3 regions of the Mesorhizobium sp. M0991 genome follow, and region 1 is predicted to be linked to each of the others. Evidence: predicted binding sites of a transcription regulator. Region 1 holds the regulator's gene; each other region holds the start of a gene.

Region 1 (10,378 bases):
GTTCGTCTATGAGCTGATGGTGCGGCCAATGGGACATTTCTCGGCCATTGCCGGCGCCGTGGCGCTTGCCATCCTGGTCATTCCGGTGGTCGTGCGCACCACTGAAGACATGCTCAACCTGGTACCGAACGCGTTGCGTGAAGCCGGTGCCGCGATCGGCGCGCCGCGCTGGGTGGTGATCCGTTCGGTCGCCTATCGCGCCGCATTGTCCGGCATCGTCACCGGTATATTGCTGGCGATAGCACGCATTTCCGGCGAGACGGCGCCGCTGCTCTTCACCGCGCTCAACAACCAGTTCTGGAGCAGCAATATCAACGCGCCGATGGCCAGCCTGCCGGTGACCATCTTCCAGTTCGCTCTCAGCCCTTACGAGGAATGGCAGCAGCTGGCGTGGACCGGCGCACTCATAATCACCCTGACGGTTCTGGGCTTGAGCATCCTCGCCCGCAGCCTTACCGGACGCAGAGAGGACAGATGACACAGATGTTGTCCCCGGACATGACGATGACCGAAACGGTCGCCGAGAAGACGAAGATCGAGGTCAAGAACCTCAACTTCTACTACGGCCAGAGCAAGGCGCTGAAGGACATTAGCCTGTCGCTGCCCGAGCGCAGTGTCACGGCCTTCATTGGGCCTTCGGGCTGCGGGAAATCGACGCTGCTGCGTGTGTTCAACCGCATCTATGAGCTCTACCCGAAACAGACAGCCGAGGGCCAGGTGCTGCTCGACGGCAAGAATATTCTCGACCGGTCGCAGGATCTCAATCTGCTGCGCACCAAGATCGGCATGGTGTTCCAGAAGCCGACGCCGTTCCCGATGTCGATCTACGAGAACATCGCCTTCGGCGTCAGGCTCTACGAGAATCTCGGCAAGTCCGAGATGGACGGCCGCGTCGAACAGGCGTTGAAGCGCGCCGCGCTGTGGAGCGAGGTCAAGGACAAGCTCAACGCCAGTGGCTTGAGCCTGTCCGGCGGCCAGCAGCAGCGGCTCTGTATCGCCCGCACCGTGGCCGTGAAGCCGGAAGTCATTCTGCTCGACGAACCGGCTTCGGCGCTCGACCCGTTGTCGACGGCCAAGATCGAGGAACTGATCGACGAATTGCAAGCCGACTACACGATCGTCATCGTCACTCACAACATGCAGCAGGCGGCGCGCGTGTCGCGCCAGACCGCCTTCATGTATCTGGGTGAGCTGGTCGAGTTCGACCGGACCGAGAAGATCTTCACGTCGCCCCGCGAGAAGCGCACGCAGGACTACATCACCGGCCGCTTCGGCTGAGCCGTTCCGATCATGCATATGAGGACAGGACCATGGGCGAACACACAGTCGCTTCTTTCGACGAGGATCTCGAGCAGATCAGCAAGCTGATCCGCGACATGGCCGACCTCGCCGGTTCGATGGTCGGCGGGGCGACCAAGGCCCTGTTGAATTCCGACAACGTGCTGGCGCAACGCGTCGTTTCCGACGACGCCATCATGGATGCGCGTCAACGCGAACTGGACGATCGCGCCATCACCCTGATCGCCAAACGCCAGCCGATGGCCCACGATCTTCGCCATGTCGTCGGAGCGATCCGTATGGCCGGCGACCTCGAACGCATCGGCGACCTTGCCAAGAACATCGCCAAGCGTGTGAGTGCGGTCGGCCTCAGCGTCACGCCGCGCGACCTGTCGCATTCCATCGACGCGATGGCGCAGCTGGTGCTCATCCAGGTGCAGGGCGTCATTGAGGAATATGCCGCAGGCGATGCGGCCGCGTTGGCCAAGCTGCGTGCCGCAGACGAGCGCATCGACGTCAAATACACGTCCGTGTTCCGCGAGCTGTTGACCTACATGATGGAAGATCCGCGCAACATCACCGCTTGCACGCATCTGCTGTTCTGCGCCAAGAATCTGGAGCGGATCGGCGACCATGTCACCAACATCGCCGAAAATGCGTATTATGTGCTGACCGGCGAGCAATTGCCGGTCAATCGTCCGAAGCAGGACGAAACGACAATGTCCGCGCCGGTGACATAATGGGGGTGCCCAGCCGATGATCGCACCACGCATAATGGTGGTGGAGGACGAGGAGCCGTTGGGTGTGCTGCTCCGCTACAATCTCGAATCCGAAGGCTACCAGGTCGAGGTGGTGACACGCGGCGACGAAGCCGAGATCCGTTTGCAGGAGAATGTGCCCGATCTTCTGGTGCTCGACTGGATGATACCAGCGGTTTCCGGCATCGAGCTCTGCCGCCGGTTGCGGGTGCGCCCCGAAACCGAGCGGCTGCCGATCATCATGCTGACCGCGCGCGGCGAGGAGAGCGACCGGGTGCGCGGTCTTTCGACCGGCGCCGACGACTATCTGGTCAAACCATTTTCGACACCGGAATTCATGGCCAGGGTCAAGGCGCTGCTGCGGCGCGCCAAGCCGGAAGTGTTGTCAAGCGTGCTGAAGGTCGGCGACATCGTGCTCGATCGCGAATCGCACAGGGTCTATCGCAAGAAGAGCGAAATCAGGCTCGGGCCGACCGAATTCCGGTTGCTCGAGTTCATGATGCGGCATCCGGGCCGCGTCTTCTCGCGCAGCCAGTTGCTCGATAATGTCTGGGGCGAGACGATCTATATCGACGAACGCACCGTCGACGTGCATGTCGGCCGGCTGCGCAAAGCCGTCAACAACGGCCGCATGCCTGATGTCATCCGCACCATCCGCGGTGCCGGCTACGCGATCAGGGAAGATTGATCCGCCGGGTCAGGCCACGTTCTTTCTGACGCGGGGCCTCATTTGCGCGCCCGGCGCGAAAATCTCCTGGTCGACGAAGCTTAACGCCCGCATCGCACAGCCTTCGCGGATCAGCGGCAATTCGTTCGGCTCGGTATCGAAGGAGATCGAACCCGAATGCTGGCCGCCGGCGGTCTGGGCGATGGCCTGGCGCAAGGCCGGCTCGATCAGATCGAAGGCGGCGGCACTGGCGCCGACCATCGCGACCGGTGCCGGATCGATCAGCGCGAACAGCGAGCCGAGACCGAAACCCAGCGCCTCGCCGGCCTTGCGGTAGGCCTCGCGTTCCGGCCCATCCTTCTCGCGCGCCCGGGCCGCCAGCGCGCGCATGTCGGCGTCGCTGACGTCGGCGATGGGTTCGCTGTCTTCGCTCATCTGCCTGGCGTTGCGCCAGATGGCGTAGTTGCCGGCATAGGCCTCGATGCAGCCGCGCCGCCCGCATCGGCAGAGCGCGCCGCCCGGACGATGGATCATGTGGCCAAACTCGCCGCCGGAGGAATGCGTGCCGGTGAACAGCTCGCCCTTCAACACCAGCCCCATGCCGATGCCGTGCGAAAGCAGGATGGCGATGAAGTCGTCGCGATAGCGATCCGGATCGCGCCAGCGCAAAGCCACCGCCATCATATTGCAGTCGTTCTCCACCGTGGCCGGGATGCCGAATTGATCTTCCAGCATATCGGCAAAGGCGATGTCCGTCTGCGGCGTGATCGGCGACCACAGCATGGCGCGTGCAGGGGAGTCGGTAATGCCCTGAATCGCCAGGGCGATGCGGGCGACACTGCGGACGTCAAGGTCTGGATCCTCCAGCCGGCGCCGGACGACGGCCATGCATTCGCGGATCAGCTCGTCGCGCGGCATGGTCAGCGTGTCCAGCCGGCGCTGTTCCTCGGCTACGACGTGTCCCGCATAGTCGATGATGGCGGCCGACAGGAAATTGAGCGACAACACCACGGTCAGCACCGCCGCCGCTTCCGGGTTGAGGGCGAGGCCGACCTGCGGACGACCGCGTTTCAACGAAACGGGCTCGCTTGCCTTGCTCTCGGCGAGGATGCCTTCCCGTATCAGGTCGGAGGAGATCGCCGATATGGTCGAATGGCTGAGGCCGGTGGCTGCGGCGATCTCCGTACGCGATGGCTGGCCAACCCGGCGGACTGCCGAGATCACCATCGCCCGGTTGCGCCGGCGCAAATCGTCATGGCGGATTCCGACCGACATCGTTTTGCTTTCCTCCCGGTTGCCGCGGCCGCTCATGAACCGGAAGCCGTCGGTAATGTCCGACAAATAGTGTCGGATGCAGGCAAATAGTGTCAGATGCAGGTGGCGCTGTCATCGTTTATTCCGACGCTCGAAAAAACTCTCAGACTCATCAAAATCCATCAGAATCGATGTTGACAGCAGCCGGAGATCGGGCCAGTATTTTTTCGAGGCTCGAAAAAATTAGGGGCCTCTAAGCTGGTCTTTGGGCCAATGGTCACGCCGTACGCGGCGCAGGGAGGATATGATGAAGAAATTCACGACCGCCATTCTGGCGGGTGTCGCCATGACGCTGGCGCTGGCGTCGGTGGCGCAGGCTAAAGACAAGGTCATCGGCGTTTCCTGGTCGAACTTCCAGGAAGAGCGCTGGAAGACCGACGAGGCCGCAATGAAGGCGGCCATCGAGGCCGCCGGCGACAAGTATATTTCCGCCGACGCACAGTCCAACCCCGGCAAGCAGCTCACCGACGTCGAGAGCCTGATCTCGCAGGGCGCCAACGCACTGATCATCCTGGCGCAGGACGCCTCGGCCATCGGGCCGGCCGTGCAAAAGGCGCTGGACGAAGGTATTCCGGTTGTCGGCTACGACCGGCTGATCGAGAACAAGGACGTCTTCTACCTGACCTTCGACAACAAGGAAGTCGGCCGCATGCAGGCCCGCGAAGTGTTCAAGGTGAAACCGGAAGGCAACTACGTCTTCATCAAGGGCTCGGGCGCCGATCCGAATGCCGATTTCCTGTTTGCCGGTTCGATGGAAGTACTGAAGGACGCAATAGACAGCGGCAAGATCAAGAATGTCGGCGAGGCCTATACCGACGGCTGGCTGCCGGCCAACGCCCAGAAGAACATGGAACAGTTCCTGACCGCGAACGACAACAAGGTCGATGCAGTGGTCGCGGCCAATGACGGTACTGCCGGCGGCGTCGTCGCCGCATTGACGGCGCAAGGGCTGGCCGGATCTGTTCCGGTTTCGGGCCAGGACGGCGACCACGCCGCGCTGAACCGCATCGCGCTCGGCACGCAGACCGTGTCGGTGTGGAAGGATGCGCGCGAGCTCGGCAAGAACGCCGCCGAGATCGCCTCGCAACTGGCCGACGGCAAGCAGATGACCGACATTGCCGGCGTGAAGGATTTCACCACGCCCGGCGGCAACACCGTAAAATCCCTGTTCCTGACCCCGGTCGCCATCACCAAAGATAACCTCAACGTCGTCATCGATGCCGGCTGGATCAAGAAAGAAGAGGTCTGCGCGGGTGTGGCGGCGGGCACTGTTGCGGTCTGCAACTGACCCGACGTTTCCGAGAAGTCCGAACGCCGCGGCCGCTCGCCGCGGCGTTTTTTCAACAAGAGTTGTTTTTCCGCTTCCGGCGGATAACTTCTAGGCTGCTTCCGGCATCCGCGGCAGACGGCAACCCGGCGGGAGAAACATAATGACCGACACGACTTCCAACACGCCGGTCGACAGCTCGACCGCAGACCGGGCGCGGGAATCCGAGCTCGGCATCGTTGCCCGATTTCTCAAGGCAACCGAACTCGACACGCGCATGCTCGGCATGGTCGGCGCGCTGCTGGTCATCTGGGTCGGCCTGCATGTCGTTTCTAGCGTACGGCTCGGCGTCAATCCGTTCGAGTTCGACAGCCGGACCTTCCTGACGCCACGCAATCTCTGGAACCTGTCGGTGCAGACTTCCGCCGTGGCCATAATGGCCGCCGGAATGGTGCTGGTTATCGTCATGCGCAATATCGACCTGTCGGTCGGCTCCGCCGAAGGCCTGATCGGCGTGGTCATGGGCTTTGCGCAGGTGCATTTCCTGGTGCGAATGGTCGGTCTGCAATTAGGCAACCCCTGGATCTGGATCGTGGCGCTGGCCATCGGCCTGGCGCTTGGCCTTCTGATCGGAGCGTTCCAGGGATACATCATCGCTTATCTCGAGGTGCCGGCCTTCATCGTGACGCTGGGCGGCCTTCTGGTCTGGCGGGGTGCCGCATGGTGGGTCGCCAGTGGGCAGACGATTGCGCCGCTTGATGCCACTTTCCAGCTGATGGGCGGCGGACCGGCGGGTTCGATCGGCGCGCGATGGAGCTGGATCGTCGGAATTGTCGCATGCCTTGCGGTTGTGTTCATGCTGCTCAACGGGCGGGTGCAGCGCAAGCGGTTCCGCTTCCCGTTACGCCCGATCTGGGCCGAGACGTTCCTCGGGGCCGTCACTTGCCTTGTCATCATGGGCGCCATATGGCTCGCCAATTCCTATCCTTGGCCGGTCGGCATCGTGAACAGATATGCGGCGGCCAACAATATAACCGTTCCCGAAGGCGGGTTGTTCATCGCCCATGGCATCGCCATACCCGTGCTGATGGCTGTAGCCGTAGGGCTGATCATGACCTTCATCGCCAAGCGTACCCGTTTCGGCCGCTATGTCTTCGCCATCGGCGGCAATCCGGAAGCAGCCAACCTTGCCGGTATCAACACGCGCTGGGTGACTATGAAGGTGTTCATGATCATGGGCGTGCTGGCGACGATCGCCGCAGCGATCTCGTCAGCCAGGCAGAACTCGTCGACCAATGCGCTGGGCACGCTGGACGAGCTCCTGGTTATCGCGGCGGCGGTGATCGGCGGCACGTCGCTCGCCGGCGGCTCCGGCACCGTGCTCGGCGCCATGCTCGGCGCGCTTTTGATGCAGTCGCTGCAATCCGGCATGGTGCTACTCGGCATCGATTCGCCGCTGCAGAGCATTGTTGTCGGCGCCGTGCTGGTGGTCGCGGTGTGGCTCGATACCGTCTATCGCAAACGGGTCTGAGCATGATCCCGCAAGGTGGAAACCGGCTTTCGGACAAGATCATGCTCAAGCAGGATCTATAGGGAGGAAGAACAAGCATGGCAGACAAGACCGCTCCCACGCCGCTGATCGACATGCGCAACATTTCGATCGCCTTCGGCGGCATTCGCGCCGTCGACGATGCCTCGGTCGATCTTTTCCCGGGCGAGGTGATGGCTTTGCTCGGCCATAACGGTGCCGGCAAATCGACGTTGATAAAAATCCTGTCCGGCGCCTACAAGCGCGATGCGGGCCAGATTTTCGTCAACGGCGAGGAGGCTTCGATCTCCAACCCCCGCGACGCCAAGAAGTACGGCATCGAGACGATCTACCAGACGCTGGCGCTGGCCGACAATGTCGATGCGGCCGCCAACCTGTTTCTCGGCCGCGAGTTGATGACCGCCTGGGGTACGCTCGACGACGTCGCCATGGAGGCTGAGGCGCGCAAGGTGATGGGTAGGCTTAATCCGCGTTTCCAACGCTTCAAGGAGCCGGTGGTAAAGCTCTCGGGGGGCCAGCGGCAGTCGGTTGCGATCGCCCGCGCCATCCTGTTCAACGCCCGCATCCTGATCATGGACGAGCCGACGGCGGCACTCGGGCCGCAGGAGACGGCACAGGTCGGCGAACTGGTCAGGCAGCTCAAGGCCGACGGCATCGGCATCTTCCTGATCAGCCACGACATCCATGACGTGTTCGAGCTTGCCGACCGTGTCTGCGTCATGAAGAACGGTCGGGTTGTCGGCACGGCACGCACGACCGACGTCACCCAGGACGAAGTGCTCGGCATGATCATCCTCGGCAAGTGCCCACCCGGCGCCATTCCGGGGCCGGGCGCCCTGAAGATCGCCGCATGAATGAGAATTAGCCGGCTAATCACAAGCCGCCAAAATATGCCAGCCGTCACCATGCTTTGGCCTCGCCATTGTGTTGGCGTCGGGACTTGCCCATAAAGATGCCGAACCGTCCACGGGACGTATCAGCAATTGAAGAAGCTTTTTCCGACCGTCGCTTTTATCGCCGTCGCGCTGATCAGCCTGACGATGGCGGGTTTTGCCTATTTTGCCACCCAGGAGGCGGCCCGCATAAAATTCGAGGCGACGGCCGACGACGCGCTTAACCGGATTGAAAGCCGCATCGACCTGGACCTGTCGCTGCTGCGCTCAACCCGGGCGCTGTTCGACGCGCGCAATGGCGGTATCTCGCAAGGCGAGTTCAAGGCTTTCTTCAAAGCGCTCGACATCGACAATAATTTCGCTGGCCTGCGCGGCATCGGCTTCCTCCGCCTGGCGAAGACGGGAAACGAGGCGGCGGTCGAGCGCGATATCCTGCACGATCACGGCGCAAGCCATCCGATCTATCCCGACACGAACTTGCCGTGGCGTACGCCCATCGTGCTGTTCGAACCGCTGGATCCGTCCAATAAATCCAGCATCGGCTACGACATGTTTGCCGGGCCGGTGCAGCGCGAGGCGATCGAAAAGGCGATGGCCGACGACCAGCAGCATGCCAGCGGGCTCGTGCAGCTCGGCAAGGATACGGGTGCCGCGCAGACCTTTGCCGGGTTCCTCGTCTTCGTCCGGCTCAATGTGGAAACCGCGCCGGACGCCGTAAACGCGTCGAGATCCTCGACTGCCGGCTTCCTTTATGCGGCCTTCCGCGCCCGTGACCTGTTCCAGGCTGCGCTCAGCCGGGCACCATTGCTGCCGGTCAACACCGAGATCTATGACGGCACGGTGGACAGCGACAACCTGCTGTTCCAGTCGGAAACGCCGCCTGTTTCGAGCCTCGGCGACAGGCTGCTGGTCACCCGCAAGATCACGGTCGCCGGCCGGCAGTGGGTCGTCCTGTTCAGGCCGACAAGTGCTTTCTCGCAACCTTCCTCGCGCGCCATCCCGGTGATGCTCGGATTGTTCGGGCTGCTGCTTGCCGGCGCCATTGCGCTGGTGGCCCGCTATCAGGAGCGGGCCTATGAGGCGGTCTCGCTGCTTCACGAAACGACCGAAAAGAGCCTGCTGGAAAAAGACCTGATGCTGCAGGAGATGAAGCATCGCATCAAGAACTCGATCACGCGGGTGCTGGCAATCGCGCGCCAGACAGCATCGCACACCGCCGACGTCCAGGAATTCTCGACGTCTTTCTCGGCCCGGCTGCAGGCGATGGCGGCTTCCCAGGACATGTTGACGCGCTCACGCTGGCAGAAAGCCGATCTCGGCGACCTGCTGCGCATCGAGCTTGGCCAGGTGTTCGGCAGCGAGCTTCCTGAAGGGCTGTTGTCGGGACCGGAGGTTCTTCTCGACGAAAAGACGACGCAGGCACTCGGCCTCGTCTTTCATGAACTGGCGACGAATGCGCTGAAGCATGGCGAGGCCGGCAATTCAGTCGGTGCGCTGAAGGTCGACTGGTCGCTCGAAGGCCGCGGCGGCGCCCGGACATTGGCTCTCAACTGGCGTGAGGCCGGTCAGAAGAAGCTCGAGACACCGGCAAAGAGCGGTTTTGGCACCAGACTGATCGATCTCAATGTCACACGCGAATTGCGTGGCACAATCAGGCGCGATTTTCGCGAAGATGGCTTGAACGTCGAAATCAAGGTTCCGCTGCCGGCCTGAAACGCCGCCTCATGACCCGCGTCGCAACAGCGCCTTAAAAGGGCAAACGCGGAGACAGGTGGCCCGTCTCCGCGTTTGCTGTTCGCCTGGAGCTCGAAACTAGTTGCAGCGAGCTGTGTAGATCCGGCCGTGACGATCTCTGTACTGGCAGTAGCCATTTTGCAGACGGCGAACGAGCAGACCGCCAATCGCACCAGCGCCGGCGCCGATCAAAGCGCCCTTGCCGCCGCCGACAGCGCCGCCAATGAGCGCGCCGCCCACAGTGCCGATACCCACGTTCTCTTCCGTGGTGGTGCAGCCGCTGACCGCAACCACGGCAACCATGGCAATAATCATCTTCCGCATGGAGTCATCCTCACTTTTGTCCTCACTTTAATAAGCTCCAGCCGCCATTTAGCATGAAAGTACGGCCTTTGCCCGCACGATTTCATTGTTGATTAAGATAGTCTTTTTCGGGGCGTGCGCCGTTCGATGCTACCACGAACCCGGAAATCTCCAAGGACGCATCGAGCGTGCCGTCGGGACGCACGTTCCAGATGATGCTGTCATAGTCGTCCTCGAGCGCAGGATCGACGGCAAGGCATCTGGCGACGACATATTGGGCTTGGCCCTGCAGGTCGATGACCGCGAATGGGCGCGCGGTCATGCACTCGGCAGTGGTTTCGAAAACGCTTACCGGCGCCGGCAATTCACGGCACGCGGTCATGGCATTCGAACAGCCGACAACCAGCAGCAAGGCGGCAATGTGCTCCATGGCGGGACCCTCTCGCCATGGAAACGGCCAAAATCCCTCAAAGTTCCTGTGACGACAGAGCGATCAAGCAGACGTGAGCAGCGGAAGCCGGCGGCGGACCTTGGCGAGCTCGATCAGATCAGCTGGGACGCGGCGGTCAGGACGATAGCGGCCATAAGCGCGACGGCGGCGAAGCGGAGGGGCGA
Region 2 (10,378 bases), on a different contig from region 1:
GCGCGACGAAGGTGCGGCCGAAATCCATGTCGGTCGGCGTCTGCAGAATTTTCAGCCCGCGGCCGGCCCACTCGGCATGGGTGGCGTCGACGGCATCCGGCGTGTCCAGTGCAAAGACGATCTCGGCGCCGCCGCCTGCTGCCGCGGCGGCCGGCTCCACGGTGTGACGCGACCAGAGGCCGAGCTTGAAGCCGTTGTCGAGCACGAATAGCACGAAGGTCGGCGAGGTCTCGACCGGCTGCCGCCCAAGCAGCGCGCTGTAGAAGGCGCCGCTTTGCTCAGGCTTGTCGACATAGAGGATGACGAAATTGGGCGGTGTCATGAATTGCTCTCCAGATGGTTTCGACTGGAGGAGCATAGCGTACGCCACTGCCAGATTCTGGCAGCAGTCTTAACTGAGCAGCAGCCTTAGCTTGGCTTGTCGAGCGTCGCCCGCCATTCTTTGAGCAGCACTTGACGGCGGCGCGGATAGCGCATCTCGGTGGCGTTGAGGCCGGATATCCGATCGGCGCGAAAGTGCCTGAAATCCTGGCGCATCTCGCACCAGGCCGCGACGACGCGCACCTTGTCGAAGAAGCCGAGTGCGAACGGCCAGACGGTGCGCTCGGAGGCAGCGCCGCCGGCGTCGCGATAAACAAAGCTCAGCTTGCGCTCCTCCCGGATGGCCTGCCGCACCACGCCGAGATCGATGCCTTCGGTGACCTCGGTGCGCGACCCGACCAGCAGCGTCGAGGCGTCGAGCTCTTCGCGCAAATCGTCCGGCAGCACCGCGGCGATCTTGGCCAGCGCGTCGGTGGCGGCGTTGGCAAGCCGCCAGTCCGGCTGCTTGGCCACCCAGCGCGAACCGAGCACGATCGCCTCGATCTCCTCATCGGTGAACATCAAGGGCGGCAGCATGAAGCCAGGCCTGAGCACGTAGCCCAGCCCCGCCTCGCCCTCGATCGGCGCGCCCTGCCCCTGCAGCGTGGCGATATCGCGATAGAGCGTGCGGATCGACACACCCATTTCGCCCGCAAGGCTGCGGCCGCTGACCGGCCGGCGATGCCGGCGCAGGATCTGGATCAGGTCGAGCAGGCGTTCGGCGCGGGACATGGATCGCAACCCGGTTTGGATGGATGCCCAATTTGAATGGACGATAGTGCGCCTGCGGTTTCGGCGGCAAGCGAGATGATCGCCGACCGGAACGTCTGCGGTCTGACGCCGTTGTCTGGCCATTATGGATATACGCGGTTTTCTGTTGTTCTGGTCGGTTTTGAGCGCCATCGTCGCTGCGCTCAGCCTTGGGCCGTCCTTCGCCCACGTGCTGGAATCGGTGCCGCGGCTGACCAGATGGTCGCCTTCGCTCTGGCGTGAAACCACTGTCTTCAATGCTCAGTTCCAATTCTTCGCGATTGTCGGCGCGCCGCTGGACGTGGCGGCGATCGTCTGTCCGGGCCTCCTCGCCTGGATGCTGCGCAGCGATCGCCCGGTATTCTGGTGGGTCTTGGCGGCCACCGTGCTTTATCTGATGGCCCTCGTGGCGTGGTTTACCCTGGTCAAACCGGCAAACGATGTCCTGGCCACCTGGGTGCCTGGACCGATCCCGGACAATTTCGAAACTATCCGGAGCCGCTGGGAAACCGGCCATATGGTCGTCACCGGCTTCAAGGCCGTTGGTTTCATAGCGCTCGCAATCGGCCTGCTGTCGATCAGGCGCGGCTGATCCGGTTGCACACGTCGGCAGCCCTTTTGTTGCGCCGGTCAATGTGCTGTGGCAGAAGCGGCCAAGCCGCCGTCCGGAGATGCGCCTTCTTGAAACCTTTTCGCGACAAACGCCGCGACAGCCGCCCGTCCGCGAAGGGCGGGGCGGAGCAGCCGCGGCGGCGCGACGCCGGCCTGACCGCCGGTTCGGAGCCTAAACTGCAGGACCGGTCCGAGCCGAAAGCCGCGCCACGCCTGCTCTCGCGCCGCGATGGCGCGCTGCCTGCCGAACATCTGCCGCTGATCCTCGAGGTCGGCCCCAATCAGGACTACGCGCTGCTCGACAGCGGCGCCGGAGAAAAACTCGAGCAATACGGTCCCTACCGCATCGTTCGGCCGGAAGGCCAGGCGATCTGGCAAAAGGCTTTGCCGGCCAGGGACTGGGAGCGCGCCGACGCCATTTTCACCGGCGATACCGACGAGGAAGGCATCGGCCGCTGGCGCTTCCCCAAGACGCCGCTCGGCGAGACCTGGCCGATGAAGCATGACGGCATAGACTATCTCGGCCGCTTCACTTCGTTTCGCCATGTCGGCGTCTTTCCCGAGCAGGCCTCGCACTGGGACCACATGGCCGGACTGATCGCGGCGGCAAAACGGCCTGTGAAGGTGCTGAACCTGTTCGGTTACACCGGCCTTGCCTCGCTGGTGGCGGCGCGTGCCGGCGCCGAGGTCACGCATGTCGATGCTTCCAAGAAGGCGATCGGCTGGGCGCGCGAGAACCAGGAGATGGCGGGCCTGTCGCAAAAGCCGATCCGCTGGATCGTCGACGATGCCGTGAAATTCGCCGAACGCGAGGAGCGCCGCGGCAGCCGCTACGACATCATCCTGTTCGACCCGCCCGCCTATGGCCGCGGACCGAAAGGCGAGGTCTGGCAGCTGTTCGAGGACCTGCCGGCGCTGACCGATATCTGCCGCGCGATCCTGACGCCGAAGCCGCTCGCCGTGGTACTGACCGCCTATTCGATCCGCGCCTCCTTTTTCGCCATCCATGCCCTGATGCGCGACACCTTCGCCGGCATGGGCGGCACGGTCGAATCGGGCGAATTGATCATCCGCGAGAAATCTGCCGGTCGGGCGCTTTCGACCTCGCTGTTCTCACGCTGGGTGGCCTGAATGAGTGCGTACGAACGGCATGCAGGCGCGCCAGGGCAGGTGAAGGAAGTCACCAGCCTCGCCAATCCGCTGATCAAGGACATCAAGGCGCTCGCGCTGAAGAAATTCCGCGACCAGCAGAATGCCTTCATGGCCGAAGGCCTGAAGCTGGTTATTGACGCGCTCGATCTCGGCTGGTCGATCAGGACGCTGGTCTTCGCCAAGGCCGGGCGCGGCAATGCGGCGGTCGAAAAGGTCGCGGCGCGCACGGTCGCCGCCGGCGGCACCGTACTTGAAGTCTCGGAAAAGGTGCTGGTCGCCATCACCCGCCGCGACAATCCGCAAATGGTCGTCGGCGTGTTCTCGCAGAAATTGCTGCCGCTGAAAGATATCCGCGCCCGTGACGGCGACGTCTGGGTGGCGCTCGACCGCGTCCGCGACCCCGGCAATCTCGGTACCGTCATCCGCACGGTCGACGCCGTCGGCGCCAGGGGCGTCATACTGGTCGGCGAGACCACCGATCCCTTTTCGGTCGAGACGGTGCGCGCCACCATGGGCTCGATTTTCGCCGTGCCGGTCGCCAAGGCGACGCCCGAGGCTTTTCTCGCCTGGCGAAAGAGCTTTCCCGGCCTTGTCGCCGGCACCCATCTGAAGGGTGCGGTCGACTACCGCTCGGTCGATTTTTCAAAAGGCCCGGTGCTTTTGATGATGGGCAACGAGCAGCAAGGCCTGCCTGACGAGCTTGCCGCAAGCTGCGACAAGCTGCTGCGGATACCGCAGGCCGGCCGCGCCGATTCGCTCAACCTTGCGGTGGCCACCGGCGTCATGCTGTTCGAGATCCGGCGCGGCACGCTGAAGCTCGGCCCGGAGGACGCCAGATCGTGACATCCCAAACCGTGAAACTGCAAACCATGAAGTCCTGGAGGCCCTATGCTCTTCTGGTCGTCGCCGCGATAGCGCTCGACCAGTGGCTGAAATATCTGGTCGAAACCGGCCTTGCCTTTCAGGAACGGCTCGACCTGCTGCCGTTCCTGGCGCTGTACCGCACCTACAACACCGGCATCGCGTTCTCGCTGTTTTCGTCCTTCGGCGACACCGGCCTGGTGGTCGTCGCGGTTCTGGTGGTCGCTTTCGTGCTCTATCTTGCGGCCCGCACGCCGCCCGGCCACCTGCTTGCCCGCATCGGCTTCGCACTGATCGTCGGCGGCGCGCTCGGCAACCTGATCGACCGCGCTGCCTATGGCCACGTCATCGACTATATCCTGTTTCATACGCCGGTCTGGTCCTTCGCCGTCTTCAACCTCGCCGACGCCTTCATTTCGGTCGGTGCCGTGCTGGTCGTCTTCGACGAACTCATTGGCTGGCGGCGCGGAACGTCGAGCGATTGACCTCACTCGCCTGGCGCCGCACATTCTGATCTGCAAGCCCGAGGAGAAAAAATGCCCAAAACCTTCAAAGCCATCCTCGTTTCGCGCGACGCCGAGAAAAACCAGTCGGTCGCGGTGACCGAGCTTACCGAGGCAGACCTGATGGAGGGCGACGTCACCGTCGCGGTCGAGGCGACGACGGTGAACTACAAGGACGGCCTTGCGATTACCGGCAAGGCGCCGGTGATCCGCCGCTGGCCGCTGGTGCCGGGCATCGATTTCGCCGGCACCGTCATCTCGTCTTCCAGTCCCGACTGGCGCAAGGGTGACAAGGTCATATTGAACGGCTGGGGCGTCGGCGAAACGCATTTCGGCGCCTTTGCCGGACGCGCCCGCGTCAAAGGCGACTGGCTGGTGCCGCTGCCGGACGGCATGAGCCCGCATGATGCGATGGCGGTCGGCACCGCCGGCTACACCGCCATGCTTTGCGTCATCGCGCTGGAGCGCCACGGCATCGTTCCCGATCGCGGCCCGGTGGTGGTGACCGGCGCTGCCGGTGGCGTCGGCTCGGTCGCGGTCTCGATCCTGTCCAGCCTCGGCTATCACGTCATTGCCTCGACCGGCCGCGCTGCCGAAAGCCCCTATCTGATAGATCTTGGCGCCGCGGAAGTGATTTCACGCGACGAGCTTGCCCAGCCGGCAAAACCACTCGCCAAGGAACGCTGGGCCGGCGGCATCGATGCTGTCGGCAGTCATACGCTGGCCAACGTTCTGTCGATGACCTCCTATGGCGGCGCCGTCGCCGCTTGCGGCCTCGCCGGCGGCATGGACCTGCCGGCAAGCGTCGCTCCGTTCATCCTGCGCGGCGTCTCGCTGCTCGGCATCGATTCGGTGATGGCGCCCAAGGCGGTCCGCCTCGAGGCCTGGCGCCGCATCGGCGCCGATCTCGATCACGCAAAGCTTGCCAGCCTGTCGACGAGCATCGGCTTCGACGGCATCATCGGCGCCGCGCATGACATCGTCGAGGGCAAGATCCGCGGCCGCGTGGTGGTGGATATGTGAGCCCCAAAGGGACAAAAAAGAGCGCGACCGCTAAAATTCGAACGATCAACCACAACCTTCGATAAGCTCTGTCTGGCAGGAGTTCCGTATGATTGCGGAACCCGGCATCAGAGAGGCGGAACCAGCCGAACGAGCCGACGGGACGGCCCCCGAGGTGCCAGGACGGCAGCTTGTCGCCGCGCCGCCGCTGGCGCCGGAACTGCCGGCCGCCAACCGCGAAGGCCTGCCCTTCCTGACGCTCGTCGCCATCGTCGTGCTGGCGGGCCTGTCGCATCTGACCGGAGCGCCGATCTTCATCACCATCGGCCTTTTGGCGACAGCCATCGCCGGGCTCGCCATGCATCTGCGCAACAGGCGCACCCAGCGTCGCGCAGTGGCCCTGCTCGATGCCACGACCGCCCGCAGCCGCGCCGAAATCGAGACGCTGGCCGACCGCATGTGGGAGATGCAGGAGAGCGAGGAGCGCTTTCACGGTCTGATCGATGCACTCGGCGATCTCGTCGTCCACCGCGACCGCGACGGCCATATTGTCTACGCCAACAAGGTTTTCGCCGACCTTGTCGAAACCGACCAGCGCGACCTCGCCGGCAAGACCCTGGCCGAACTAGGCATCGATGTCGGCATCGTTCCCGACGCCGCCTTTTCCGACCATGAATGCCTGAGTTCCACCGATGTCGCCATTCGCACGCCGGACGGCCCACGCTGGTTCTCGTGGATCGAGCTGTCGGTGCGCGACAAGGACAGCGGCGCCGTTTCGCATCGCGCCATCGCCCGTGACATCACTGCCCGCAAACGCGCCGAATCCTCGCTGATCACCGCCCGCGAGCGGGCCGAACATGCGAGCCAGGCCAAATCGCGCTTCCTCGCCACCGTCAGCCACGAGATCCGCACGCCGATGAACGGCATCATGGGCATGGCCCGGCTTCTCGCCGACACCAGCCTTTCGGCCGAGCAGCGGACCTATGTCGGCGCCATCTCGACCTCGGCCAGCGCGCTGCTGGCGCTGATCGAGGACCTGCTCGACTACTCCAAGATCGAGGCCGGCCGCTTCGATCCCGAACCGCAGCCGATGTCGGTGCGCGAGATCGCCGACAATGTCATCGAGCTTTTGGCGGCGCGGGCTTTTGCCAAGGATATCGGCCTCGGCTGTCATGTCGAACCCGACGTGCCGCAGCTGATCACCGCCGACCCCGGCAGGGTCAGGCAGGTGCTGCTCAACCTGATCGGCAACGCCGTCAAGTTCACCGACAGCGGCGGCGTCCTGGCAAGCATCGCCCGCGTCCGCACCGAAACCACCGACCGCATCCGCTTCACCATCACCGACACCGGCCCCGGTCTGCGCGAGGAGGACATGGAGCGCATCTTCGAGGACTTCGAACAGGCTGACGGCACCTCGACCCGTGCGCATGGCGGTGCCGGCCTCGGTCTTGCCATTTCCAAGCGCCTGGTGACCGCCATGGGCGGCACCATCTCCGTGTCGAGCCGGCTTGGCCAGGGGTCCGAATTCGTCTTCGATATTCCCGCTATTTCCGCCGTCGAGGCGGCGCAGATCCGGCAGGACCCGCTGTCGGGCCGGCATGCGGTGATCGTGTCGAAGAACCTGGTCGAGGCCGAAGCCATCGCCCGCACCATTCGCGCCAATGGCGGCACGGTCGATCTGGCCACCACCGCCGCCCAGGCCACCCCTTTCGCCGAGAACTGCGACCTGCTTCTGATCGATGCTGCCATGGAGCAAAGCGACGGCAGGCTGCTCAGGCGCCTGCGCCAGGGCGGATTTGCCGATTGCGAGGCGGTGACGCTGATCGCGCCGACCGACCGCGGCATGCTTGGCGAATTCCGTGCCAACGGTTACGCCACCTTCCTGGCGAGGCCAGTGCGCGGCGAGACATTGCTGCGCGTGCTTTTGACCAGCCATGCGCCGGTCATCGCAGAGCCACAACCGCAAAAGCGCGGCGCGCAGGCTGGGCACGCCATTGGCGGCCGCCAGCAGGGCCTGTCGGTGCTGATCGCCGAGGACAACGACATCAACGCCATGCTGGCTCGCGCCACGCTGCTGAAGGCCGGGCATCGCGTGAAAGTGGTCGGCAACGGCAAAGCCGCCGTCGAGGCGGTCATCAGCTCCGGCCACAAGCACCGCTACGACGTGGTGCTGATGGACTTGCACATGCCTGTCATGGACGGTCTGGACGCCATCGCCGCCATCCGCCGCCATGAGGAGGAGACCGCGGTGCCGCCGGTGCCGATCATGGTGCTGTCGGCCGACAGCCAGGAAAAGACCCGCCACGCCGTGCTCGCTCACGGTGCCAGCGGCTTCGTCACCAAGCCGCTCGACCCCGATGCCCTGGTTCATGCGGTCGAGGGGCAAGTGGCCGCCTGAGGCACAACATAGACGGTTGATAGATTACCCAGCCGACGAAGTATTGCCCGCAGAGCCGTATCACGGTACTGTCACAATCCTGTTGCACCTACAACGTATCCCCGTGCCAAGAGGGATGGCTCGAAGGAGAATCACTCGTGCATACAGTCATGCCGGAATGTGATGCTCGGCCGAACGCCAGCGGGCCTTTGCTCGTCGGCCGGAACGCCGATGCCGTCATAAAAGGCGCATCGCTCGGCCGCATCGGCAATCTCGAAGTGCGGCTCGCCCGCAACGAGGCCGAGATCGCTGCCGCGCAGGAAGTGCGCTACCGGGTGTTCTACGACGAGCTTGGTGCCAGGAAGGACCTGTTCCAGATGCAGGACCGCCGCGATGCCGATCGCTTCGATCCCCTCTGCGACCATCTGCTGGTCTTCGACACTTCGCTTTCCGGCCCCGAGCACCGCCGCATCGTCGGCACCTACCGCCTGCTGCGGCAGGAGATTGCCGCGGCCGCCGGCGGCTTCTATTCCGAAGGCGAATTCGAGCTGACCAAGCTGATCGCGCGGCATCCCGGCCAGCGCTTCCTCGAGCTCGGCCGCTCCTGCGTTCTGCCGGAATACCGCTCGAAGCGCACCATCGAGGCGCTGTGGCAAGGCATCTGGGCCTATATCAACCATTACGGCATCGGCGTGATGACCGGCTGCGCGTCGTTCCACGGCACCGTGCCGGCCGCACATGCCGAGGCGCTGACCTATCTTGCCCACCACTGCCGGACGAATTCATCGTGGGACGTGCGTGCCGTCGCAGGGCGCTATTGTTCCATGGATCTGATGCCGATCGAGGCCGTCAATGCCAAGGCAGCGATCGCCGCGATGCCGCCGCTGGTCAAGGGCTATCTGCGCGTCGGCGCGCGCATCGGCGACGGCTGCGTCATCGACCGTGAATTCTCGACGGTCGACGTGTTCGTGGTGATGCCGGTCAAGGAGATCGGCGCCCGCTACGTCAATTATTATGGCGGGGAAGCGCAGCGCTTCGCTGCCTGAGTAGGGCAGTAGGGCAGTAGGGGAATAAGGCAGTAGGGGAGTAGGCGGAGAGAAGGCAACGGCCGGAGTAGGCAATTGCTCTACTTTACCCGCGTAGCGTTATTCCCTACTCCCGCACTGCCCTATTCCCCTACTCCCCTAACTTACGCATCCTTCTCAGCCTGCTCGTTGACCGGCCCCGGCTCGACCGGCGCTTCGCTTGCTACATGCTTGGGGCCGCCCTTGGCCACGCCGACCATGGCCGGCCGCAACACGCGCTCGCCGATCGAATAGCCGGGCTGCACGACCTGCACGACCGTGTTGGCCGGTACGTCGGGATTGGGCACCTCGAACATCGCCTGGTGGAAATTCGGATCGAATTTCTCGCCCTCGGGTTCGAGCTTCTTCACGCCGTGACGTTCCAGCGCCGACAGCATGGCGCGCTCGGTGATCTCGACGCCGTCGATCAGCGCTTTGAACCCGGCATCGCCCGAAGCCTTGGCCTCTTCCGGGATGGCATCCAGCGCACGGCGCAGATTGTCTGATACCGAAAGCATGTCGCGGGCAAAGTTGGCAACCGCATAGGCGCGCGCATCGTGGACGTCTCGGGCCGTGCGGCGGCGCAAATTCTCCATGTCGGCCGCCACGCGCAGCGCGCGATCCTTCAGCTCTTCGTTTTCCTTCAGAAGCCGCACAAGCGCTTCATAGTCGCCGTCGACGCCGCCTTCCCTTGGCTCCGCGGCAGCCTCGGTCTTCTCGGCTTCATCGGGCGCGCGTTCGTCTTTTGCCTGGTCGCTCATCGCCGTTTCCCGTCATTTTCGAATGGTGTGGATTTGCGCCCGATATCGAGGTTTAGCGGCCAAAAATCAAGGGGCAAGCGATACTCTAGCCGCTGTCGTGGCTTGATGGCCGACGGCGCAAACCTTTCGATTTTAATTCAAACTTTACCGTACCCGCCGGCTTTGCTTGCCAGGCTACTACAATGCGGGAACCATTCCTCCCGTGGAAGAGTTTCGAAGCCGACACAGGATTTTGAGATGATGCCCCGCAGGAATGGCGAAAAACGCGACGGGCTCGCAGCCGATATCCGGCGCCAGCTCGGCACCGAGGCGACCAAGCGCTTTCTGCGCACCTTGCCGGCCTTCCGCACGGAGTCGGATATTCCCGACCGTCTGAAGGAATTGCTCGACCGCCTGGACGGCGTGGAAGCCAAGGTGGTCGCAGGCGGGCGCCGTCGGTAGGCGTCGTTGCCGGCGACGCGCCCGGCGATTGCCACCGGAATTCCTCGCCATCGCGCGACATTTACGCGCAGTAACTTCGCGTGATCTCCGCCTTGCGGCAGCGCGCCGCTCCGCCTATGTTTCATGATGAACATGATTTCCCCCGAAGCTGTGGCAAACAGCAAGCGCGCCTGGTTGAAAATCCTGTCGCGCTATAAAAAGCCCGACAGGCGTCGCAGCGCCGTCGAACTCGCCATCACCCTCATCCCCTTCGCCACGCTGTGGGCACTGTCCTCGGCCGCCTATGCCTATGGCCATTGGTGGGGTCTGGTCCTCATCCTTCCGGCAGCCGGCTTTCTGGTGCGGATCTTCATGATCCAGCACGATTGCGGCCACGGTTCCTTCTTTGCCAACCGCTATGCCGACGACTGGATCGGCCGCGTGCTTGGCGTGCTGACGCTGACGCCCTACGATTGCTGGCGCCGCGCCCACGCAACCCATCACGCCAGCGCCGGC
Region 3 (10,378 bases), on a different contig from region 1:
CTGGCTGACATAACCGATCGTGAGCCGGCGCACAGCTAGCACGGTGCGCGGGCTGGCCGAAGCCAGGTCAATCAGCCCGTCCTCGTGCTGGACGATGATCTGGCCTGCGTCGACGGCATAATTGCCGTAGAGCATTTTCAGGATCGAGCTCTTGCCGGCGCCGGACGGGCCGCCGAGCACGGAGCATTCGCCGGCCCTGATCGCGAACGAGACACCGGCGACCACCGGCAGTTTGATGCCGTCGCGCAGATGCATGGTGAAGCTCTTGGCGACATCGGAGACAACGAGCGGGGTCGGCATCAGAAGGTTCTCCAATCGTCGTTCGTTTGCGGGCCAGCACCCCCCTCTGCCTTGCCAGGCATCTCCCCCTCAAGGGGGGAGATCGGCAGCCTTTTCGTTGCGCCTGTTCTGCAACGTTGAAGAGTGGCGAAACCGAGAGCGACAGCCAATCTCCCCCCTTGAGGGGGAGATGGCCGGCAGGCCAGAGGGGGGTACGGCGGAGCAATCATCTTCAGACCTGTAGAATCGAGGAAACAAGCAATTGCGTGTAGGGCGCGCGCGGATCGTCGAGGACGCGGTCGGTGAGGCCGCTTTCGACGACGCGGCCGTCCTTCATCACCATCATGCGCTGCGACAACAGCCGCGCCACCGCGAGGTCGTGGGTGACGACGATGGCTGCCAGGCCAAGGTCGGTGACCAGCCCGCGCAACAGATCGAGCAGGCGCGCCTGCACCGAGACGTCGAGGCCGCCGGTCGGCTCGTCCATGAACACCAGCCGTGGGCCGGTAACGAGGTTGCGGGCGATCTGCAGGCGCTGGCGCATGCCGCCGGAAAAGGCGCGCGGCTCGTCGTCGATGCGGTCTTCGTCGATCTCGACACGCGACAACCAGTCGACCGCCGTCGCACGGATTCTGCCATAGTGACGGTCGCCGACCGCCATCAGCCGCTCGCCGACATTGGCGCCGGCCGACACCGTCATGCGCAGCCCGTCGGCGGGGTTCTGATGGACAAAGCCCCAATCGGTGCGCATCAGGAAGCGGCGTTCGGCCTCGCTCATGCGATAGAGTTCGCGGAACTGGCCGTCGCGCATCCGATAGCTGGCGGCGCCTGAAGAGGGCAGCAGCCGCGTCGACAGGCAGTTGAGCAGCGTCGTCTTGCCGGAACCGGATTCGCCGACCACCGCCAGCACCTCGCCCGGCCACAAATCGAAGGTGACGTTTTCACAGCCGACGCGCGAGCCGTAGAATTTGGACAGCGCCGAGACGCGCAGCAGCGGTTCGTCGGTCATTGCGCCGGCTCCGTTTTTTCCAGGGCAAGAGGGGTTTCAGGCGCAAGGTGGCCGCGATGGCCTTGTTCGCGCCGCTTCTCGCAATGATCGGTATCGGAGCAGACGAACATGTGGCCGCCATGGTCGTCGAGGATGACCTCGTCGAGATAAACGTTCTCGGCCCCGCACAGTGCGCAGGGCTGGTCGAAGGTCTGTACCTCGAACGGATGATCCTCGAAGTCGAGACTGACCACATCGGTGAAGGGCGGCAGTGCATAGATGCGCTTTTCGCGGCCGGCGCCGAACAATTGCAAAGCCGGCGAACGGTGCATCTTCGGATTGTCGAACTTCGGTGTCGGCGAGGGATCCATCACATAGCGGCCCTCGACCTTGACCGGATAGGCATAGGTCGTGGCGATGCGGCCGTGCCTGGCGATATCCTCGTAGAGTTTTACATGCATCAGACCATACTCCTCCAGCGCATGCATTTTGCGCGTCTCCGTCTCGCGTGGCTCGAGGAAGCGCAGCGGTTCGGGGATCGGCACCTGGTAGACCAGCACCTGACCGGCCGCCAAAGGGTGTTCGGGGATACGGTGGCGGGTCTGGATGACGGTCGCCTTGGCCGTCTCGGTGGTGACGGCGACATTGGCGACCTTCTTGAAGAAGGCGCGGATCGAAACCGCATTGGTGGTGTCGTCGGCGCCCTGGTCGATGACCTTGAGCACATCATCCGGGCCGATGATCGAAGCGGTGACCTGGACGCCGCCGGTGCCCCAGCCATAGGGCATCGGCATTTCGCGCGAGGCGAACGGCACCTGATAGCCAGGAATGGCGATGCCCTTGAGGATGGCGCGGCGGATCATCCGCTTGGTCTGCTCGTCGAGATAGGCGAAGTTGTAGGTGGCTATATCCGCTGGTTGTGCACTCATTCCGCTGCCTCCCTCTTCTCTTCGCCCTTGCCGGCGTTTTCGCGGGCATCATGCTCGGCGCGCATGCGGCGCACGAGGTCGAGCTCGGCCTGGAAGTCGACATAGTGCGGCAGCTTCAGATGCTCGACGAAGCCGGTCGCCTGGACATTGTCGGAATGCGAGATGACGAACTCCTCGTCCTGCGCGGCGGAGACGACGTCCTCGCCGAGTTCCGAGGCGCGTAGAGCGCGGTCACATAGCGCCATGGCCATCGCCTTGCGCTCGCTCTGGCCGAAGACGAGGCCGTAGCCGCGGGTGAATTGCGGCGGCGCCTTGGCCGAGCCCTTGAACTGGTTGACCATCTGGCATTCGGTGACGCGGATGCTGCCGAGCGGCACGGCAAAGGGCAGTTCCGGCACGTCCAGTTCCAGTTCGACCTCGCCGATGCGAACCTCGCCGACGAAGGGATGGTTGCGCGCGTAGCCGCGCTGGGTGGAATAGCCGAGCGCCAGCAGAAACCCCTCGTCGCCGCGCGACAACGCCTGCAGGCGGATGTCACGCGCCATCGGGAATTCGAGCGGCTCGCGGGTGATGTCGCCGGGGACATGATCCCCAGGCATGTCGCCGTCGGGCTCGATCAGGCCTTCGCGGGCGAGGATGGCCGAGACGCGCGGCATCGCCTCCGCTTCGCCTGCACGCTGTTCCGGTTCGGCGACATCGCCGCCGGCGGCAAGCTCGGGATCGAGCAGCCGGTGGGTGTAGTCGAAGGTCGGGCCGAGCAGCTGGCCGCCGGGCAGGTCCTTGTAGGTCGCCGACACGCGCCGCTCGACCAGCATCGTGCCGGTGTCGATCGCCCTGGTGTAGCCGAAACGCGGCAGCGTGGTGCGATAGGCGCGAACCAGGAAGATCGCCTCGATCATGTCGCCGCGCGCCTGGACGATGGCGAGTGCCGCCAGTTCGCGATCATAAAGCGAACCTTCGCTTATCACTCGGTCGACGCCGAGCGCCAGCTGCTCGACGATCTGGTCGAGCCGAAGTGCGGGCACCGAACGATCGCCGCGCCGGCGGTCGGCGAGCAGTTTGTGAGCATTGCGAATGGCCGCTTCGCCACCCTTTACCGCGACGTACATGCTACGCCTCCATGATCTTGATGCGCGTCGTACGCGGCAGGCAGGCAATTGCGTCGGTGGTGGCGAGGATGACGTCGACGCCACGCGGAAAGCGCTGGTTGTTCTGCTTCCATTGCTCGACGAAATGACGCGGCATTTGCGCCGGCGCGATCGTCGCCGTCGTCTCGATGCCGGGGCCTTCGAGCAGCAGCGGAGCGCCGGAGACGAGATCGCCGACCTCGAGGATCAGCGTCGTGGAGCGATCGGGATAATCCTGGGTGCCTTGCGAAAAGCCGTCGAGCGCCATCATCTCGGCCGGCGTGGCGATCAGCGCGAAATGCGCGTCGGCCGGGGTGTTGGCCAGCGGCGCGCCGGTATGGAAGCCAAGCCAGGATTTCATCGCCGCCGACCCCTGCAAAACCAGGTCGAGCCAGAGCGGCGTGTCGTTGTCGCACAGCGCCAGCGCAATGGCGCCGGCGGTGACCGATAGCGGCGCCGGCGGCTGGGCGAGGGCCGGCAGCGGCTGCACGCTGCCCGGGCGCACCATCGCGTCCATGACGACACGGAATACGGTCTGGGCGTTGAACACCGGGTCGGCAAAGCCGCCTTCGATCGATTGCACAGCAGCGTCCATCAGTCTTCTCCGCGCACCATGGTGAAGAAATCGACCTTGGTCGCCGCCGTCTCGGCGCGGCGCTGGTCACGCGCCTTGGCCAGTGCCGCTTGCAAGGGCGCGACGATCCTGGTCTCGACCTCGTTGCGGTAGGCAGGATCCTGCCAGAGCGCGTCGGCGATTGCCGCCAGCCTTGCCTTCTGCTTGTCGCGGCCGAGCGCATAGCAGTGGCCGACATGGCCGGACGCAAGCCGCACCGTGGCGCGGGTGACCGTCGCCTCGCCAACATTGAAGGGCGCGCCGCCGCCGCCAATGCTGCCACGCACGGTAACCAAGCCGGTTTCGGGGCCACGCAGAAGTTCCGCCTCAGAAGGCAGGCCGGCTTCGTCCCAGAGGCGGACGATATCGTCGCCGGCCGATTGGGCCAGCGTCGCCATCAAGGCCTTGCGCTCGGCCTGCTCTCGCACTTCCCGTCCTCGTATGGCCGGTGCTCCTCGTCTGCGTTCATTTGTCTATTGATATAGACAATTATACAAATTATATCTATTTTCTAATGCGTGTCCATGACGAGTGCATGACACGAGGAAAATGTCTGGGGCAAAAAGATCGGGGGCGGAAATGATCGGGCAGCCCAGCAGCATCGAGCGGCGCAGCGGTGTCGCGCTGTGGCGGCAGATCGCCGACCAGATCCTGCATTCGATCGCCGTCGGCGATTTTCCCGAGAATGCCGCGCTGCCGCCCGAGATCGCGTTGGCCGAACGCTATGGCGTCAACCGCCATACGGTGCGCAGCGCCATCGCAGCGCTGGTGCAGGAGGGTGTGCTCAGGGCGGAGCAGGGGCGCGGCACCTTCGTGCTTTCGCGCAGGCGGCTGTCCTATCCGATCGGCGCGCGCACCCGCTTTTCGGAGGGATTGCAAGGACAGGCGTCCGAGCGGCATATCACCTTGCTCGCGTCATCGGTCGAGCCGGCCAACCGTCGTGTCGCAGAGGGCTTAGGCCTTGCGAAGGGGGCCGATGTGATACGCCTGGAAACGCGCGGCGAAGCCGATGGAATGCCGGTGTCCCGCGCTGCCGGCTGGTTCGATGCCAGGCGCTTTGCCGGCATCGATGCCGCCATGGCGGAAACCGGTTCGATCACGGCATCGCTGGCACGTTTCGGCATCGACGACTATCTCCGGCAATCGACAGTGCTGTCGGCGCGCCATGCGGATGCCGCCGACCTTGCCGACCTCGAGCTGCAGCCCGGCGCCATCGTGCTGGTGACGGTCGCCGTCAACGTCACGCCCGACGGTCAGCCGATACAGTTTTCGGAGTCGCGCTTCCCGGCCGAGCGGATCGAGCTCAAACTGTCGGCGCTCTGAGATGCGCCAGCCCTGGCATCATCCGACCTGAATGACAGCCTTGATCAGGCCGGACTTCTCATGCGCCCAGCGGGCGAGGTCACGCGGCGTCTCGCCAAGCGTGGTGCGGTGGGTGACCAGCTTTGCCAGCGGCACCGCGCCGTTGCGGATCGAGGCGGCGACATGGTCGAAATCGGCACGCAGGGCGTTGCGGCTGCCGATCAGCATCATCTCGCGCTTGTGGAATTCGGGATCGGAAAAGGCGATGTCGTCCTTGACGACGCTGACCAGGACCAGCGCCCCGCCATGCGCGACATGGGCGAAGGCCGACTGCACCGACCGGGTGCTGCCGGTGGCGTCGAAGACCACATCGAAGCCGTCGCCGCCGGTTGCTTCCCGCACCAGGTCGGCAGCGGTGCCTCGCGAGCCGTCGAGGGTCGCGAAGCCGAGTTCGCTTTCGGCGAAACCCAGCCTCTCCGCACTCATGTCGAGCAGCGTCACGTCGAGCCCGGCGATGCGGGCGAACAGCGCCGTGCCGAGCCCGATCGGGCCGGCGCCGATGACCAGCGTGCGCGCACCTGGATCAACCAGCGAGCGCCGCACGGCATGGGCGCCGATCGCCAGGAATTCGACGGCGGCGGCATCGGCCAGCGACAGGCCGTTTGCCGGATAAAGATTTTGCGCCGGCACCAGGAGCTGCTCGCACATGGCGCCGTCGCGGTGGACGCCGAGCACCTCGATCCTGATGCAGCAATTGGGCTTGCCTTGCCGGCAGGCGATGCATTTGCCGCAGGCGAGATAGGGATTGACGATCACCGCTTCGCCGACGGCGAGATCGACGTCCTCGCCAACCTCGATCACGGTGCCGGAAACCTCGTGGCCCATGATGCGGGGATAGGCGAGGAACGGGTGCTTGCCTTCGAAGATGTGATAGTCGGTGCCGCAGATGCCGACATGGCTGACGGCGACCAGCGCCCAGCCGGCGGGCGGCGCGCCAGGCGCCGGGCGATCTTCGAGGACAAGTTCGCCGGGCGAGCGGCAGACGACGGCTTTCATGCTTCAATCCAGTCGGTTCATGGCACCGCCGGCTCTGCTGTCGCGAGGCCGGCTGTTGGGAGGCGATCTATTTGCCGCGGCGGCGCAGCCCGTCGAAATAGACTATGACGATGATCAGCACGCCGGTGATGATGCGCTGCCAGAAGGCGTTGACGTTAAGCAGATTGGCGCCGTTGTTGATGGTGGCAAGGATGAAGGCGCCGAGCAGCGGCCCGTGCACGGAGCCGACAGCGCCGAACAACGAGGTGCCGCCGATCACCGAGGAGGCGATCGCCTGCAATTCCCAGCCCTCGGCCTGCGTCGGATTGCCGATGCCGATGCGCGAGGCAAGCAGCACGCCGACGAAGGCCGCGCACAGCCCGGACAGCGTGTAGGCCATGTAGATGGTGCGCTGGACGTTGACGCCCGACAGACGCGACGCCTCGGCGTTGGAGCCGACCGAGAACAGATAGCGGCCCCAGCGGCTGTGGTGCAGGAAGATGTAGGCCGGGATGCCGACCAGGATCACCATCCAGAACAGATTGGGGACGCCGACGAAGGAACTGCGCGAGAACGTCTGGAAGGCGTCGTTGTTGATCGAGATCGAGTTGCCGTTGGTCATCAACAGGCCGATGCCGCGCAGCGAGGTCAGCGTTGCCAGGGTGATGATGAAGGGCGGCAGGCCCATCTTGACGATGCCGAAGCCATGGAACATGCCGATGGCGACGCCGACCAGCAAGGTGATCAGGATGGCGAGGAAAACCGGTGTGCCGGCGTTGATCAGCATCGCGACGATGACGGTGGCGAAGCCGACCACGGCGCCGACGGAAAGGTCGATGCCGCCGGTGATGATGACGAAGGTCTGGCCGACCGCCAGGATGGCGATCATCGACCCTTGCCGCAACAGGTTGGAGATGTTGTTGGCGGAGGCGAAGCTCGGCGTCGCCACCGACAGGATGACCCACAAAAGAACCAGCAGCGCCAGCAGTGTCAGCCCGAACAGGGCGTTGTAATTGCGTTTCGGCCTTTCGACAGCGATCGCCTCGGTGCTCATATCCGTCCTCCCGGTTTTTCTTGTTTCTCGGCCAGCGCCTGGGTGAGGATCTCCTCGTGGTCAGCGGTACGAAACCCATGCGTGGCCACCAGCTTGCCGCGCCGGAACACGTGCAGCGTGTCGGCGAGCTCATAGACCTCCGGCAGGTAGGACGAGATCAGGATGATGCCGGCTCCCTTGGACAGCAGCGCGCCAAACAGGCGGTAGATCTCGGCCTTGGTGCCGACATCGACGCCGACAGTCGGCTCGTCGAAGATGAACAGCTTGGCGCCATGGGCGAGCCATTTGCCGATGACGATCTTCTGCTGGTTGCCGCCGGACAGGCTGGAGGCCAGCGCGCCGCGCGTCGGCGTCTTGATGCGCAGGTCGGCGATCTGGCGATCGGCTTGCGCCTTTTCCTGCGCGCGGGAGATCAGCAGATTATTCGAGATGCGCTTGTAAATCGGCAGATTGAGGTTGAGCCCGACCGGCAGGTTGAGGCAGAGGCCCTGGTCGCGGCGGCTTTCCGGGGCCAGCGCCATGCCGAGCCTGATCGCGTCATGTTCGGAATTGACCTTGACCTCCTTGCCCTCCCACAGGATCTGGCCGGCCGATTTGCGGTGCCGGCCATAGAGCGTGGTGACGAACTCGCTGCGGCCGGCGCCGATCAGGCCGTAGAGGCCGACGATCTCGCCGGCGCGGACGGACATCGAGACATTTTCGAAACCCTTGCCGGACAGGTTCCTGGTTTCTACAAGCATCGCGCCGGGGGTGAAATGCTCCTTGTGGTAGACCTGCTCGATCGAGCGGTTGATCATCATCTTGACCAGCTCGGCGTCATTGGTCTCGGCGATATTCCTGGTGCCGACCAGCGTGCCGTCGCGCAGCACCGAGACGCGGTCGGCGAGCTCGAACACTTCTTCCATGCGATGGCTGATGTAGATGATGGTGACGCCTTCGCCCTTCAGCCGGCGGATCAGCGTGAACAGCTGGTCGGCCTCCTTGCGGGTGAGGTAGGCGGTCGGTTCGTCGAAGATCAGGAATTTGGTGCCGCGCACGGTGGCGCGGGCGGCGGCGATCAGTTGCTGCTGGCCGATGGTCAGGTCACCCAGCATGACATGCGCCGGCAGGTCGAAGCCGAGATCGTCGATGATCTTCTGCGCCTGCCTGACCATCGCCCGCTGCTGCAGGATGCCGAAACGTGCATCCTCCTCGCCGAGGAACATGTTGGCGGCGACGGTGAGATGGCGGCACAGGACGACTTCCTGATGCACGGCATTGATGCCGAGCGCCATCGCCTCATGCGGCGTTGCCAATGCGGCAGGCTTGCCCTCCCAGATGACGTCGCCGGAGGTGCGCGGCATGACGCCGGTCAGAAGCTTGATCAGGGTGGATTTGCCGGCGCCGTTCTCGCCGACGATGGCGTGGATCTCGCCGGCCTTGAAGGCGAGGTCGACAGGCTTCAGCGCGTGGGTGCCGGGATAGCGCTTTTCCAGCCCTTGCAGTTCGAGAATGGTCCTGCCCGGTTCCAGCGTTGGGGCCGGATGGAGTTCCTGCGCCGTCGACATCATGACAATCCTCCCAGATTGGCCCCCAAAGATTGGCCTCGCGATTGGCACGAGTGGGATGTTTCCGGGGCGAAAAGGCCCCGGAAACAGTTCACTTGCGGCGATCCTCAGTCGAGCTTCGGATTGAGCAGCGCGTCGATCTTCGGATCCTTCATGTTGGCCTTGGTGACCAAATTGGCGCCGGTGTCGACATTGGCCTCGACCTTCTCGCCTTTCGAGGCGGCGAGCGCCGTCTTGATGCCGTCATAGCCCATCCGGTACGGATCCTGGACGACGAGAGCCGAAATGACGCCGTCGTTGAGGAATTTGATCAGCTTCTCGTCGCTGTCGAAGCCGACCAGCCCGACCTTGCCTGCGAGGCTGTTCTCGGCGATCGCCTGACCGACGCCCTGCGCCATGATCAGGTTGGAGGCGAAAATGCCCTTGAGGTTGGGGTTGGCGGTGATCAGGTCGGTGGCGATGTTGAGGCCGGTGGTGGCCTGGCCGTCGGCGTATTTGTCGGCGACCAGCTTGAGGCCCGGATATTTGGCGGCGAGCTGTTCCTTGAAGCCCTGGGCACGCTGTTCGAGCGAGCCGGCGCCCGGAAGCGCGGTGATCAGGGCGACGTCGCCCTCAATCTTGCCGCCATTGGCTTCGCCGATGGCTGCGGCAAGGCCGTCAGCGGCGACGCGGCCGCCCTGGATGTTGTCGGTGGTCAGGAACGAGGTGAAGGCCTTGGAGTCGGCGCCGGAGTCGATACCGATGATCTTGACCTTGGTGGCGGCCTCGTCGATCGGCTTGCCGAGCGCCTTGGCTTCGGTCGGCGCGATGACGACGGCGGCCGGGTTGCCGGCGACGGCATTTTCGAGGATCGAAATCTGGCCGTTGACGTCGGTCTCGGCCTGGGCGCCGAGTTCCGGCACGTTGACGCCGAGATCCTTGCCGGCCTTACGGGCGCCGGCCAGAACGATCTGCCAGTAGAAGGACGTAGTATCCTTGACGATGATCGGAATGGTCGCGTCAGCCGCGGATGCCGGTGCCGAATGCATCACGCCGGCAAGCATCGAGGCGGCCGTGAGTGCCACGAAGGCGCGGCGATTGAGAATGCTGGTCACGAATTTCATTAGGAGTCCTCCCTAAGTCGCCCGGTGAATGTTACGGAAGCTCCATTCGGATGGCGCGGCCCAAACGGAACTTTATCAATAAAAAACATTTACCGCATTTTGATAGTGCATCATCTCGGTCGGCGCAAGCGATGTTTGATGGCCGCTTCGAATGGCTCGGCGGGAAAGCTTGCTCTGTCGGAACTCCGCTGCCAATCTCCTCCAATATGCTGCATGGAATATTAATTCCATCACTCAGTCAATATGGAATGTTCATTCTTTTTTGGGGTGTACGAACTGTGACACCTGGCGATCACGTCAGGTGTCTGCGACTGGCTTAGAGCGTCGCTCCGAGGTGCCACGGCACGAACTCGTTGTCGCCGTAGCCGAACTCCTCGCTCTTGGTCTTGCGGCCCGAAGCC

What was found. The regulator PhoB, encoded in region 1, activates phosphate uptake and scavenging genes when phosphate is short. The targets are predictions, from matches to a motif close to TGTCATNNANCTGTCAT.
Region 2: olsB (l-ornithine N(alpha)-acyltransferase) is a predicted target of PhoB. The motif match lies at 7,708-7,724, and genes of this name have one in related genera.
Region 3: phnF (phosphonate metabolism transcriptional regulator PhnF) is a predicted target of PhoB. The motif match lies at 4,461-4,477, and genes of this name have one in related genera.

Annotation. Positions count from the first base shown of each region.
Region 1 covers NZ_JAMYNE010000006.1:220,166-230,543, reverse strand. The annotation lists gene pstA (phosphate ABC transporter permease PstA) at 1-478, shown strand, start outside; gene pstB (phosphate ABC transporter ATP-binding protein PstB) at 475-1,278, shown strand; gene phoU (phosphate signaling complex protein PhoU) at 1,311-2,018, shown strand; gene phoB (phosphate regulon transcriptional regulator PhoB) at 2,035-2,724, shown strand; gene NKH70_RS12170 (ROK family protein) at 2,734-3,978, opposite strand; gene xylF (D-xylose ABC transporter substrate-binding protein) at 4,265-5,305, shown strand; gene NKH70_RS12160 (sugar ABC transporter permease) at 5,448-6,815, shown strand; gene NKH70_RS12155 (ATP-binding cassette domain-containing protein) at 6,893-7,687, shown strand; gene NKH70_RS12150 (CHASE domain-containing protein) at 7,817-9,439, shown strand; gene NKH70_RS12145 (YMGG-like glycine zipper-containing protein) at 9,539-9,784, opposite strand; gene NKH70_RS12140 (hypothetical protein) at 9,867-10,193, opposite strand; gene NKH70_RS12135 (hypothetical protein) at 10,307-10,378, opposite strand, start outside.
Region 2 covers NZ_JAMYNE010000004.1:97,587-107,964, reverse strand. The annotation lists gene NKH70_RS08125 (VOC family protein) at 1-322, opposite strand, end outside; gene NKH70_RS08120 (helix-turn-helix transcriptional regulator) at 409-1,092, opposite strand; gene NKH70_RS08115 (anthrone oxygenase family protein) at 1,217-1,702, shown strand; gene NKH70_RS08110 (RsmD family RNA methyltransferase) at 1,792-2,853, shown strand; gene NKH70_RS08105 (TrmH family RNA methyltransferase) at 2,854-3,717, shown strand; gene lspA (signal peptidase II) at 3,744-4,220, shown strand; gene acuI (acrylyl-CoA reductase (NADPH)) at 4,272-5,261, shown strand; gene NKH70_RS08090 (PAS domain-containing hybrid sensor histidine kinase/response regulator) at 5,350-7,638, shown strand; gene olsB (l-ornithine N(alpha)-acyltransferase) at 7,788-8,663, shown strand; gene grpE (nucleotide exchange factor GrpE) at 8,807-9,442, opposite strand; gene NKH70_RS08075 (hypothetical protein) at 9,680-9,883, shown strand; gene NKH70_RS08070 (fatty acid desaturase) at 10,010-10,378, shown strand, end outside.
Region 3 covers NZ_JAMYNE010000004.1:38,783-49,160, forward strand. The annotation lists gene phnL (phosphonate C-P lyase system protein PhnL) at 1-300, opposite strand, end outside; gene phnK (phosphonate C-P lyase system protein PhnK) at 512-1,288, opposite strand; gene NKH70_RS07805 (alpha-D-ribose 1-methylphosphonate 5-phosphate C-P-lyase PhnJ) at 1,285-2,196, opposite strand; gene NKH70_RS07810 (carbon-phosphorus lyase complex subunit) at 2,193-3,305, opposite strand; gene phnH (phosphonate C-P lyase system protein PhnH) at 3,307-3,918, opposite strand; gene phnG (phosphonate C-P lyase system protein PhnG) at 3,918-4,379, opposite strand; gene phnF (phosphonate metabolism transcriptional regulator PhnF) at 4,516-5,259, shown strand; gene NKH70_RS07830 (zinc-binding alcohol dehydrogenase family protein) at 5,278-6,294, opposite strand; gene NKH70_RS07835 (ABC transporter permease) at 6,362-7,327, opposite strand; gene NKH70_RS07840 (sugar ABC transporter ATP-binding protein) at 7,324-8,877, opposite strand; gene NKH70_RS07845 (ABC transporter substrate-binding protein) at 8,982-9,977, opposite strand; gene NKH70_RS07850 (UxaA family hydrolase) at 10,294-10,378, opposite strand, start outside.